Regions from separate parts of the Paenibacillus sp. S28 genome, predicted to be linked through region 3. Evidence: riboswitches for the same ligand, from Rfam matches in the RefSeq annotation. Region 3 holds a riboswitch; each other region holds the start of a gene.
What was found. A riboswitch is a leader RNA that binds a small molecule or an ion and turns the genes downstream of it on or off. The one in region 3 is predicted to bind cyclic di-AMP.
Positions count from the first base shown of each region.

Region 1: another riboswitch for cyclic di-AMP. It lies ahead of IAE55_RS23010 (hypothetical protein); the one in region 3 lies ahead of IAE55_RS10010 (alpha/beta fold hydrolase).
Region 2: another riboswitch for cyclic di-AMP. It lies ahead of IAE55_RS32930 (C40 family peptidase); the one in region 3 lies ahead of IAE55_RS10010 (alpha/beta fold hydrolase).
Region 4: another riboswitch for cyclic di-AMP. It lies ahead of IAE55_RS32855 (C40 family peptidase); the one in region 3 lies ahead of IAE55_RS10010 (alpha/beta fold hydrolase).

Region 1 covers NZ_JACVTM010000010.1:180,167-183,522, forward strand. The annotation lists gene IAE55_RS22995 (urease accessory UreF family protein) at 1-27, opposite strand, end outside; tRNA gene IAE55_RS23000 (tRNA-Leu) at 280-362, shown strand; gene IAE55_RS23005 (glutathione peroxidase) at 436-930, opposite strand; cyclic di-AMP (ydaO/yuaA leader) riboswitch at 1,241-1,451, shown strand; cyclic di-AMP (ydaO/yuaA leader) riboswitch at 1,574-1,746, shown strand; gene IAE55_RS23010 (hypothetical protein) at 1,884-2,273, shown strand; gene kdpF (K(+)-transporting ATPase subunit F) at 2,415-2,492, shown strand; gene kdpA (potassium-transporting ATPase subunit KdpA) at 2,562-3,356, shown strand, end outside.
Region 2 covers NZ_JACVTM010000030.1:8,465-11,820, forward strand. The annotation lists gene IAE55_RS32920 (hypothetical protein) at 1-324, shown strand, start outside; cyclic di-AMP (ydaO/yuaA leader) riboswitch at 598-735, shown strand; gene IAE55_RS32925 (C40 family peptidase) at 740-1,207, shown strand; cyclic di-AMP (ydaO/yuaA leader) riboswitch at 1,585-1,724, shown strand; gene IAE55_RS32930 (C40 family peptidase) at 1,728-2,219, shown strand; gene IAE55_RS32935 (GNAT family N-acetyltransferase) at 2,441-2,929, shown strand; gene IAE55_RS32940 (c-type cytochrome) at 3,095-3,356, shown strand, end outside.
Region 3 covers NZ_JACVTM010000003.1:305,832-309,187, forward strand. The annotation lists gene IAE55_RS10000 (MATE family efflux transporter) at 1-56, shown strand, start outside; gene IAE55_RS10005 (hypothetical protein) at 97-726, opposite strand; cyclic di-AMP (ydaO/yuaA leader) riboswitch at 1,211-1,398, shown strand; cyclic di-AMP (ydaO/yuaA leader) riboswitch at 1,486-1,650, shown strand; gene IAE55_RS10010 (alpha/beta fold hydrolase) at 1,834-2,649, shown strand; gene IAE55_RS10015 (SDR family NAD(P)-dependent oxidoreductase) at 2,812-3,356, opposite strand, start outside.
Region 4 covers NZ_JACVTM010000029.1:34,820-38,175, forward strand. The annotation lists gene IAE55_RS32850 (multicopper oxidase family protein) at 35-1,558, shown strand; gene IAE55_RS32855 (C40 family peptidase) at 1,629-2,099, opposite strand; cyclic di-AMP (ydaO/yuaA leader) riboswitch at 2,104-2,235, opposite strand; gene IAE55_RS32860 (YdhK family protein) at 2,716-3,252, opposite strand.

The DNA of each region.
Region 1 (3,356 bases), on a different contig from region 3:
GAGCAGTTTGGTGCTTTTGTCGTTCAACACGGTCACCTCCAGATTATCTTATGATAAGAAATATGACGTGAATTGCAGATTGAAATCATCGAGCACTATTATTTGTAAGTTAATATTACATAAATATAATGATTTGTCAATGTTATGGCGACTTATTCAGTATATTCGTTGGTTTTTATGTTATATAATATTACATATATGATGTTCTAGTGCATTTCCCTTTACAATTCGGATGATTTTGTGTATAATAAAAAAGTTCGCTAAATGAACTTTGGATATGCGGTAGTGGTGGAATGGCAGACACGCTATCTTGAGGGGGTAGTGGGCGTACGCCCGTGGAGGTTCGAGTCCTCTCTACCGCATCTATGAACACAGAAAGAAGCTTCCTTGGAGAAATCCAGGGAAGCTTTTTTTGCTTTGTGGCATGTTGTGTCACTATTCGCTTTTTCGGGATGCAAGCAGCTTGCGGATGTCGTTTTCGATTTTGTCCGGTGTCGTTTTGGGCGCGTAACGCTTGATGACCCTGCCCTTGGAATCGACCAGGAACTTGGTAAAGTTCCACTTGACCGCTTTTGATCCGAGCACGCCCGGCGCTTCCCGGGTAAGATATTGAAACAGTGGATGGGCGTTGCTGCCCTTGACGTCGATCTTCTCAAACATCGGGAACGTGACCCCGTAATTCATCTGGCAGAATTCGCCGATCTCCTCGCTGGTACCTGGCTCCTGATTGGCAAACTGGTTGCTCGGAAAACCGAGAATTTGAAAATGATGGTCGCGGAACTCGTCGTACAGCTCCTGCAGCCCGCGAAACTGCGGCGTAAATCCGCATTTGCTGGCCGTGTTCACGATCAGCAGCACGTCACCTTCATATTCCTTTAACGATACCTCTTTGCCGCGCAGCGTGTTCACTTGAAAATCGTAGACGCTCACTGCCATCCTCCTCCTTTTGTGCTGCTATGAATCATCATCCAGCCGAAGCATTTACCAAGCGCACAATTTAATTTTAAACGATTGAACTGTAATGTCAATGCGGATATTCCTGCGAGCCAGTGTCCCTGAATGACCTGGTTTTCATAAATGCGCCAAATCGGGAGCATGGAAGAGGTAGAAGTCAAAAAGCCAAAATGTAAGCGCTAATAAGGTCCTGAATGTTCCAAAATTCGCGGTTCATGATTTTTAGACTGCCTTTACAGCTTGGAAGGAGCGGGTGTATGATTCAGAGCGTATTCAATACAGTTTCCATTACTAATCGCTGAGTTTCCGCAAAAAAGCGCGGAAATCGGGGGAACCAAACGCGTGCCATGGAGCAGCGAACCGGTGTGAGAGTCGGGGGTCTGCTGCCAGCCGCAGGGGTGAATCCCGGCTACGGATGCCATGGATCCGGCCGGGTAGAGCGACTCTCACCGCTCGAATCCGTCAGCTAACCTCGTAAGCGCCGTTTGAGAGAGGAATGATGAAACTTGCGACCCGAATAAACTTTCGGATCACAGGGGGATCAGCTGGCCTCTGTGTTTTTTTTACCCTTTTTTAGCTTACTGGAACAAAAGAGAGCATTCATCACAATCACATACACTTATCAATAACGCTTAATTCCGGCCGGAAACGGCCGGGAGCGGGGGAACCACAGCGGCCGCCTGGAACGGAAGCCGCCGGGGTGAATCTTTCCGGTACGGTAAGTACCGGAAGGTAGGGCGACTCTCACGCCCGAATCCGACAGCTAACCTCGTCAGCGTAACGGGAGAGGCAGCACTTGTCGTGCGCATGTTGAATATAGGACGATCCTATTTATATTCGTCCACATTCAAGAAGCCGCGGGAAAGGTCCTTCTTTCCCTGCGGCTTCTTTTGCGTATTCGCGGCTGCCGCACAGGAGGAGCCTTTGAAATGGACAACGTCGTCATTGTGACCGCGCCGAACGAGGCGGGACGCAATTTTATCAAGCTGCTGATGTATTGGAAGAGGCCCTTTGCCGTTCTGACCAACAGTGCCCGGGAGGAACGCCTCTTGAGAAAAATGGGGGTGCAGCGGATCATCCGGCTGAATACGAATCACGCGGAGGATTGGGTGGTTCCCGAAATAGAGGTCGGCAAAATCTTTCTGTTTGAAAGCAGCCTCAACCTGACCTGCCGCTATTTGCAAATCTGCCGTCCCTGGACGTCGGAACCGGTATATGTCATTACGCAGAGGGGCAGCTCACCCGGCATTTACCGGGGGCTTGGTGCAGATCACATCATTTATACCTTAAACGGCGAAGTCGGATTTTTACTGAAATAAAGATGATTCTAACCATGCAAAGGAGAGACCGGAAACGATGATGGATGTATATATGATACTTGCACTCGCTGCCACTTATGGCGTGTTCTTGTTATTTCTTCATTGGTGCGGCCGAGTGGTGGAAGAAGGGGGCAAAGACCAATGATTGTCGTTGGAGCATTCGCCGTGCTTGTCTTTATCTATTTGGTTTACGCCTTGATCCATCCGGAAAAATTTTGACCGGTATTTTAAATCTGTAAGCCTCAAGGGGCCAAAGCAGAACATGCTCGTAAGAGGGGGAAGCCAACCTTGGATATTTTGCAAATTTGTATCGTGATTTTCGTTCTCCTGCTGCTCGTGAAGCCGGTAGGCACTTACGTATATCATATGTTTTCCAATGAACCGAATCGGACGGACCGGATCTTTGGCGGCGTGGAAAGAGTTCTATACCGGATCATCGGGCTGAAGCAGCGGGGCAGCATGAATTGGAAAAAGTACGCGCTCAGCATGATCGCAACCAATATCTTTCTGGTAGCGATCAGCTATATATTGCTCCGAACGATGGGCGCCCTTCCGGGCAACCCGAGCGGCATCGGCAATATGGAGGCGAGTCTGTCCTTCAACACGGTCATCAGCTTTATGACGAACACGAACCTCCAGCATTACAGCGGAGAGAGCGGCATGTCTTATTTTGGCCAAATGATCGTCATCACGATGATGATGTTTACCTCGGCAGCCTCGGGCCTGGCTATCGCGATTGCTTTTATGCGCGGCATCACCCGCAGGGGTGAGGGGCTCGGGAACTTCTTCGAGGACTTTATCAAGGCGCATGTCCGCCTGTTCGTGCCGCTCGCCCTCATCGTGACCCTGGTGCTGGTCGGGCTCAAAGTGCCGCAGACGCTGGAGCCGCTGCGGGCCGTGCAAACGTTGGGAGGCGGCGTGCAGCAGATTCCGCTGGGTCCTGTAGCCTCGCTGGAATCGATCAAGCACCTCGGAACAAACGGGGGAGGTTTCTTCGGCGTCAACTCGGCCCATCCGTTCGAGAACCCGAGCCCGCTGACCAACGTGATCGAAATTCTCAGCATGTGGACGATTTCAGCGTCG
Region 2 (3,356 bases), on a different contig from region 3:
CTTCTGTACTGCTACATCGTCCATCAGATGATTCTGTTCATGCAGTTTGGCAAAACCGGTGGAACCAGCATGTTCTCCTCGCTCTGGATCTGCCTGCGAAGCGCGCTGCCGGTCATCGGTATATCCGTTCTGCTGGGCGCGGTCAGCCTGCTCTTGTATGGCATTACCAGCAGCGTCTCTCTGATCTGGGCAGGGCTTGCCACCCTGATTATCCAACAGGGCTATCATATGGTCAGCTGTATCTTTAAATTATGGAATATCTCCTCCCAATATGATTTGTGGCATCAGCAAATGAACCGTACGAAAAAAAATATTTCGGAATAGTTAAAATTTTGTCATCACTTTAATCCGCTGATAAAAGAAGAACCCCGTCTCTTTCTGTTGAAAAGAGGCGGGGTTTTTGTTGTAAAATGATTGTTAACCATTTGCCAAAGTATAAATCCTCTGTTAAAATAATCCGAGTACGAACTTAGTAACAACTTTGTAATCTTTGCTGTAACGATTTTGACTTTGCTGTAACTGATTTCATCATTTGTCCGTTCATTTGATTGGTATGTACGATTATAGGTAACTTGTCAGCATGTCCATTTCCGGTGCAATCATCACGAGCCGAATTCCCGGGCACCAGGAAGCGGGGGATCCAATTTTGGGTGAATTGATCTCGCTACAGAGGGATCATAGGGGACCTTCTACCGAATCCTTAAGCTAACCTCGCAGGCATTGGAAGGGGTTTATTTTTTTGAAGAAGAAGTTGGCAGCCGCAGCGCTGGGCCTTACACTTGCGTTCTCCATGGGCACCGGCAGCGTATTTGCGGATTCATCTCTGAATCACATCGTTAACAACACGATCGGCGTTTCTTACAAAACCGGCGGAACAACTACGAACGGCTTCGATTGCTCCGGTTTTACCCGTTACGTGTACCAAAAGCTGGGGTTAACCCTCCCGCGTGTATCGGCTGCGCAATATAAAACAGGTACCGCTGTTTCCAAAAGCCAGCTGAGAGCAGGAGACCTTGTTTTCTTTAACACCCTAGGCGCAGGCGTTTCCCATGTCGGCATTTACATCGGCAACGGAAAATTCGCGCACGCGTCCTCTTCGAAAGGCGTTACCATTAGCAAACTGAGCCAAAGCTACTACGCCAACCGCTACGTTGGCGCCAAACGGGTCATGAGTACGGCCAAATACCAAGCTGCGGTTTACAATTGATTATCTCTCGAAAACAATGCATATCCAGAACAACCCGCGCCGCTGATTTTTGCCGAAATCGCCCCGCGGGTTTGTTGTTACTTATTAGACGTACGAACCACCGAAAAGGTAACAGCATTTCAAAAAAATTTTTTAAACGAGTAAATCCACGATTTTCTCCTGTTTTTTCCACCCTTGTCATTTCTTTTACCCACTCGTCCAACAAATAAACATCATTTCCTATAATTTTTCCTACAAATCTTCTTTTTCTGTTAGAAACAATTGCCAAAGTCCGATTCCTTTGTTACAATAGTCCCAGCGATAGTAACAACTTTGTAATCTTTACCTGACACAAAGTTGCGAACGAATAAGAAGTAACAGGGAATTATACATAGTGTAAAAAGTTCATGCCGAATTTCCTCACACTAAGGAAAGCGGGGGAACCAGTTATGGGTGAATTGATCTTGCTTCAGAGGGATCATAGGGGGCCTTCTACCGAATCCTTAAGCTAACCTCGCAGGCGCCGGAAGGGGTATTTTACTTGAAGAAGAAACTTGCAGCAGCAGTCATGAGTTTCGCCATCGTGCTCACGGTCGGCACAGGAAGCGCTTTCGCGGATTCCAAGATGGATAAAGTGATCGACAGTGCGATCGGAACCAAGTACAGAACGGGCGGAACCACAACAAGCGGATTTGACTGCTCGGGATTTACAATGTACGTATTTGATCAATTGGGCATCGATCTGCCCCATCAGTCTGGATCCCAGTTCAGCATGGGTTCGGCCGTATCCCGCAGTGATCTGAGAGCAGGCGACTTGGTATTCTTTAATACATCGGGAGCCGGAGTATCCCATGTCGGAATTTACGTCGGCGACGGAAAATTCGCACATGCCTCCACTTCTCGCGGTGTGATCATCAGCTCTCTGAGCGACAGCTACTACGTCAACCGCTACGTTGGCGCCAAACGAATCATGAGTACGGATAAATACAAAACCGCCGCCGTCGATTCCGAGGACGTAGATGACGTCCAGTAATGCAGGTAAAGCAAGGGTACGAGATCCCGTAGAATGAGATTTTTGCCGAAATCTCCTTTTGCGGGATTTTTTGCGGACAGAAATGGGTAACCCTTCCATTCCCGCCCGCTACTCCTCATTTACCCCTATATTCCGGAATTAAACAGATATCTGCGGCAATCCGGAATATTTTTTCTCTAATGTTCAAATCCTACAGGGAGGTCTGGAAGGGAGATCTGCACATGAACCTCCAACATGAGAGCTTCATGATCGTTCCCATGACCCGGGAGCATGCTGAGACCGTCTGCGGTTGGGCGTACGAACCTCCATACGATTTATACGGCTGGCTGCCGTGGGATCAGATGGAGGCGCTTGGCGTCGAATTTGGTGATCCTGAGGTGAGGCAAAGCCAGTATGTGTCCGTCCTGGATGCTGAACATACCTTGTGCGGGTTCGCGCAGTTCTTTCCCTTGGCAGGCGTGACCCGGCTTGGTGTTGGCATGCGGCCTGATTTATGCGGCCAGGGGCTGGGTAAGAGCTTTATGCAGGCTGTGGTCGGCGCAGCCCGGGAAAAACGGCCTGGGGACGAAATCGACCTTGAAGTGCACACATGGAATAAGCGGGCCATCCGGGCTTACGGGAAGTCGGGGTTTGTTATCGCTGATACCTACCCCAAGCTGACCCCTGAAGGTGAACAGCTGTTTCACTGTATGGTCTATGAAGGGATCTAACTTTGAAAATTCCATCATCATAAAAATGGTACAAATTTGTGTATTTTTGGTGGCCCCAAGTTTGGATTCGTTTGCTTTTTTGACACAAACTATTTGATGTGATGGCTTGTTCCGTTATAATGAAGGAATGAAGAATGACAGTTTACATAGAAAGGACGAAAACGGATGCAAAAATGGATCATGAGCGGTGTATTAACGATCGCAGTGGTTATGGCAATTGTGCTCATGTTTACGCTTCCAGGCAAAGAGCAGGTGGCGGAAGAAGAGAAGCCGACCATGCCGGAAGTTACGATGGACGCCGCAGCGGCCGAATCTACGATTAAAGCACAGGGCTGCATTAGCTGTCACGGGGATCAGCTTCAGGGTGCCGTAGGCCCGAACCTTCAAAAGATCGGAAGCCAACTGTCCGCTGAAGAGATTTACACCA
Region 3 (3,356 bases):
AGGCCTGGCAGCGAAAAGCGCTGGTGCAGCTTCGCAGCGAGGAGCAGGCGCTGTAGCCGCCCGCGCAGGCAGCACAAAAAAACCGCCACTCGGGGATTATCCGGGGTGGCGGTTCTTTGTGCTGGCGCCGAACAGGGACAGATATGCCGAGGAGCGGCGGATCAAGGCGCGGGTATCCGTCGGGAACTCCGGGCCGAGCAGCGGGAGGCGGTTGACGGGAGCGTTCGCCTGGACTTCCGTATCAAGGTCAGCCGTCAGGCCGGAGATCGCAAGCGACGTTCCTCCCCCGATCCGCAACGATGCTGCGGCTCCTTTGGCGTAAGCCGTACGATTCAGCTCGAGAAGGCCGGCATCAAGGGATCTTCCCATGTGTTCGGCTGTTGTGCGCGCGGTATGCTGCTCCAGGCGTGATCTGACATCAAGCAGCGCCATCAGCGCGAGCGGGTATTGATTGTGGTCCGGCTGCTTCAGAATGTGCATGGCCGTCGCGGTGATGGCCTCTTCCAGCGTCAGGCCGCAAATATAACGCAGGCAGCAGCCCCACCGTACCAGGTCGAAGGCTTGCTTGCCTGAGCACAGCAGGCCCTCGGCAAGCCCTTCCTCTCCCGAGTAAGGCAGCTTTACAATGCCGATCCGGCAGTTTTCCAGCCAGCCCAGGCTGTGGTGCTGGTACCTTGGAAGATCGATTTCAAACAGTTCGATGGTGGAGATCAAAGCCCGGTTCATCGTGACATCCTCCTTGACCGTGATTTCATGGATACTCCCTGCCGTCTTGTTCCGGATCGTCACGGCCAGTAGGGTTCCATACATGTGTCCGATTGGTAAACTATCCGAATCATACGTCCAAGGGATATCTTTGGCAAGAAGACGAGGCGGATTTTTTTAGATCAAAACCAGCATCTTTCCAGTGCAAAGTCCAAAATTCCGGTAAAAAGCCGCTTTTTTTCAGCCTAGCGGCTTCAGCCCTACTCCGGCATTATTTTCCGATCCAATGGGCGGGTTCAGCCATTTGAATGGCTTCCCGCCTTCAGTTATCCAGCAAAGCTAAGGAAAGCGGTAGGAAAGGCCGTAAAACAATGATTCCTACGGATTAGGACCCGTTTTCCCATCAGATCCCCAAATAAAGCAGGGAATCGTATCGTTTCCCTGCTTTACAGTTCGCCGTCCCAGGCGTATATTCATTTCATCATCCAATAGAGTAAGATTTGCGACTTGATGAACGCTGAATTTTCCGATGAAAAGCGGGGGAACCAATCGCAGTCCTCGTCCCACGGAGCTTTATGCTGGGGCTTGCGGCTTGCAGGGGTGAATCGGAGGCAGGATAACGCCTGTTTCCGTAGGGCTACTCTCACGGCCCGAATCCGTCAGCTAACCTCGTAAGCGTAGTTGAGAGCGGAGGAAACTGTGATTTGACGAATCAACACAGGGTATCTGCTCTGTGTTTTTCTGTGCGCTCATTTTGAAGGATGAAGCGTGTACATGGAATATGTCTATTCGCTGAATTTCCGCCGGAGGGCGGAAAGCGGGGGAACCGGTCGTGTCTGCAGCATCCGCTGCGGCCATATGGGGTGAATCTCGAAAGTGATGAGTAGGGCTACTCTTGGGCCCGAATCCGTCAGCTAACCACGCAAGCGTGTTAAGAGAGGCAGCTGTTATTCATGCAGATGGCAAGGCTTATTCGGCCTTGGAGTTGGAAGCATGGAAGAGTGTCCTCTTTCCGGTGCTTCTTTTTTGTTGTTTAAACAAGGAGAAGCATCGATTCCCAAGCGGGCGGCGCCCGCGATTTTGCACAAACAGAGAAAACAGGTTATTTGGGAGAGAGGAGAACATGAAGTGCCTCAGATACAAGTAAACGGAACCACGTTATATTACGAAATTCACGGCAGCGGCACGCCCATTGTGTTCATTCACGGGCATTTGTCGTCCCATCATATGTTTGAGCCCCAGGTCGAATATTTCAGCAAGCGGGCAAAGGTGATTGTGCTGGATCTCCGGGGTTACGGCAATTCGGGGAAGCTTGACGTGGAGGTCGGGCACATTATGGAAACCCAATGCAGCGATCTGTGCGAGCTGCTCAATAAGCTGCATATTACGCAGGCGACGCTTGTCGGCTGTTCCAGCGGAAGCGTGCTCGCCCAGACGTTTGCCGCCCTTCATCCGGACCGTATCAGCGCCCTGGTACTCGTAGACAGCTACTTCGCGGGATGCTTCGGGAAAAAGAACCATTTGCTGAATATTTGCGAGGCGTGCAGCTGGCTTTCTTATTATTTGCCTGCAGAGTTTTTCCTCCGGTCGCTGCGGGTGACGTATAACCGGTGGAGACCGGTCTACAGCATCCTCCGCAAGGAGCTGTACCACAAGCGGCCGACAGAGTCGATCAAGCAGCGCATGGAGCTGCTGCGTATGGAGATGCCCGCCAATTTGGCGCGGCTGCCGATGCCTGTACTGTGCGTCGCAGGCAGCCAAAGCGAGTGGTTCGTCAAGCAAATGCAGCGGGCGGCCACCCTTTTCCGGCATGTGCAGCTGGCGACGATCGAGGATGCGATGTATCCGACCCATTTGTGCCAGCCCCATGCATTCAACCGCATGCTGCTGAACTTTTTGATGGACCAGCATATTTACCGGACTCGGGAAGCCTATGGAGGATAGCCCGCGGTCATGGGATTTGCCTCCTGGAAAGAAAACCGCATCTTGAATCGCACTGGCCTTCACTCAAACGATCTACTCGCTGTATTAGGCAGCAAGTTAACCGCCCGATAAGAAGGCGGTTAACTGAGCTCTAGCGAGTATTCGTTTTTTCAATGAGACTGATTATATTAAAAAGGGAGGGATGAACCGTCCATCAATATCGGTGAACCCGTATTCCTGGGCAAGATCACCAGCCTGTAGTACCAGTCCGTTTTTCAGTTTCACTTCATCATCCCCAGCTAGGGCTGACACCGCTCGCCCTACGTAATACGGCGACTCCGTGTGTTTCAGAGCATCAACCTCCTTCCAATGAGCTTCATCTGTACCGAAGTTCCTTAATACCAGTTCTGTTCTCATCCAGCCAGGGGAGACCGCTACCACGGTTATTTCAGTGCTTTTGAGATCATGAGCTAATCCGAGCACTGAGCGGTTAATGGTATTCTTGGCGAGGTCGTAATAGAAAGTTCCTAAATACTTATCCTGATCCTGAAATGTGGTATGTACGATCAATCCAGAATCAGCTTCCAGCATAAGCGGAATCGCATAATGGTTTGTCGCTATTTGTGGGCGTACTCCATTCTGAAACATCGCATCCCACATGTTCAGCGGATATTCCCAGAATGGTTTGGATTGTAAATTCACTTCCAAGTCATGCAGTCCCCAGACGT
Region 4 (3,356 bases), on a different contig from region 3:
CTTACATCAAAAGAATTAGAAAGGGGTTCTTCAAATGAAAGCAGCGATAATAAGAACAATAATCCTCGCTAGCTCGGTGGCCATTTCTGCTGCTGGCTGCTCGAAAGTAAGCAATATGAACGGAATGGATCATTCAAAAATGAATATGGGTTCAAACTCTACTTCCAACTCCAGTGAATCCGCTGCATCCGTTAAATTGACAACAGCAACACCTGTTGTGAATGGTAAAGAATTCACCATAACCGCACAGGAAAGTAATCTCGAAGTGAAAAAGGGGAAAACCATTCCCGTATGGACATTTAATAACTCGGTTCCCGGTCCACAAGTCCGGGTAAAGGTTGGGGATACGGTCAAAATAAACTTGAAAAATCAACTTAAGCAGCCTGTCTCCATCCATTGGCACGGCTATCCGGTTCCCAACAATATGGACGGAATTCCAGGAGTCACACAAGATGCCGTCGAACCCGGAAAGACCTTCACCTATGAATTTAAAGCCACCATACCGGGAACTTATTGGTACCATTCACATCAAGACAGTGTGAATCAAGTGGACAAAGGCTTGTATGGTTCTCTTGTTGTCGAAGACCCCCAAGATACCGCTGACCGCGATTACACCCTTGTGCTCGATGAATGGATGAGTTCTGGAGATATGAACATGGATAACGGTGGAATGAATATGGCAGGACATGATATGAGTATGTATGACCTTTATACGATCAATGGAAAAACAGGTGATGCGATCGATAAGCTTACCGTTAAAGAGGGTGAAAAAGTAAAACTTCGGTTGATTAACGCCGGCTACATCACTCACCGGATGCATTTACACGGTCATTCCTTTAAGGTTGTTTCATCCGACGGGCAGCCCGTGAATGACCCGGCTGTGATCAAGGATCAATTAGTCTCGATTGCTCCCGGAGAACGATATGATATTGAATTTACCGCAGATCATCCCGGAACCTGGTTGCTTGAAGAACATGCTAAGGATAATCGAGCACAAAATATGAGAGCCATTATTCAATACGAAGGTTCCAATTCGAAGCCCGACCCTTCCAATGCCTCCGAAGAACTTCCCGATTTTGATCTGGAGAAGTACGGAACCATGTCTGCGTCCGCATTTTCATTGGATCAAAGCTTTGAAGAAGACGTGACGATGAATCTAAATACCGAGATGAGAAATGGAGAAATGGTTTACACGATCAATGGAAAGGTTTTTCCGGAGACGGATACAATCAAAGTAAATAGAGGAAATAAGGTAAAGGTGACCTTTGTAAATCAATCCAAAATGGACGATCACCCGATGCACCTGCACGGCCATTTCTTCCAAGTCTTGAGCAAGAATGGCAAAACAGTTCAAGGATCTCCGATCATGAAAGACACGCTGAACGTCAAACCTGGCGAAACGTATGAAGTTGCCTTTGAAGCTGACAACCCCGGTGAATGGATGTTCCATTGCCACGATTTGCACCACGCGTCCGCTGGTATGGTAACTGATGTGATGTATGATGATTATCAAAATAATTATACGCCTGATCCCAATGTGAACAACGTCCCTGAATAAACAACAAAACGCACCGGCTGACTTCAGCCGGTGCTTTCATTTTTGATTTAGGTGGCTTATCCCGACTAGATCAAATTTCACTGATCAGTTTCAGGTAACTTTGTTGACTCACGACGCGGCGTGCTGTAACATACCGATTTTTATAATATGAATCCGATAATTTGCTAATGGTAACGCCTTTACTGCTTGAAGAGTGTGCAAACTCATTATTGCCGATATAAATACCCGCGTGAGATATTCCCGTACCGTCCGTATTAAAGAATACCAGGTCTCCTGCTCTAAGGTTTTCACGATCTACTGGAGTTCCGACTTGAGCCTGTGTTTTAGATGTGCGGGGTAAATCTAAATTGAATTTATCGAATATGTATAAAATAAAACCGGAACAGTCAAAACCAGCCACTGATGTGCCGCCCCACTGATAAGGAGTGCCTACGACCTTATCCACCTCACTTTCGAGTTTAACGGAACTGGCAAAGGAACTGGTTGCACTTGCTGAAAAAACAATGGCCGCACCTAACATTGACAAAATTACTTTCTTCACTATGTAGTTCTCCTTCCGATGCCTACGGAGTTAGCTAAGGGTTCGGTAGAAGGTTCCCTCTATTCTTCAATGAGAATATTTCACCCAAAAATGGTTCCCCCGTTTTCAGTATCAAGAAATTCGGCAATAATGATTAAAAAAATGTAACCCTACATAATGTAGTATATAACTAGATTTTTTGTCAATGCCTAATTGATAGATTCCCATTAACCGTAACTTTTTTTACTGATATTTGTTGGATTTTATGGAAGTTTCAACGAAACTGAGTAGGAGTTTGTCGATTTCAATATCCCGATATCGAGGTGCTTATCTTGGTAACGGAACATTTACGCAAGAACAAATAACAATTTTGTAAAGAATTAATCCAAGTAACAGAAAAACCAAGGCAAATAATCATATAGACGCCAAACAAAAAAACCGATCTGGCAATGCCAGATCGGTTAGAGGTATTTACCGTCAGGACACAGTCGAACCATGATCTTCATTGAGCTTGTCGATAACACGTCATAACGCTGCCCATGTCCAATATTTACAGTATCCGTCATATAACGTGCAAAAGGAGAAAGGAATTCACCGTCTTGTGCCACGCAACATCACTCACTTGCTAAAAAATACTCTATTTAGAAAGCTCACTTTCGACTACCCATTGATGATTCTTAACGGGGTTTCCTCCTGTAGTTGGCGTGTAGTCAACCATATACACCGTTGTTTTTTCAGCAGAATCAATAGCGCCTTCTGCGCCCTTCATACCTTCCATGTGATCAGCCTCTATGGTCACCTTAGTCCCAGGTTGCAAGGGCTCACTACCCGCATCCTTTATTTCCTCCTGGATAATCCACTTGTGATTCGGGACGGGTTTACCTCCAGTGGTTGGAGTATACGTTACAGCATAAGCCACTGTGTCGTAGGCACCGACCACTTTAGCCTTGGCTCCATCCATGCCTTCCATATGCTTGGTGTGGATCACAACCTCATCTCCAACTTTATATATGGGATTTTGAGCTTCTTTTAACCCTGCAGGAACCTCACCAGAACCAGAATGATTCATGCTGCCCATGTCCATGTTCGTATTATTGTTTGCATTATCCTTGTTTCCACACGCACTTAGCACCAGGATTGCTGCAAGGCTAATAAAAATGAATACTTTTTTCACAGTTTGTCACACACCTTTGCATATTTTTATTTGGATTGAATCCTCAGTTCCCAAACATTCTACCCAAAACTTATGAAGAACTTGTGAAGGTTTCCCGACCCACT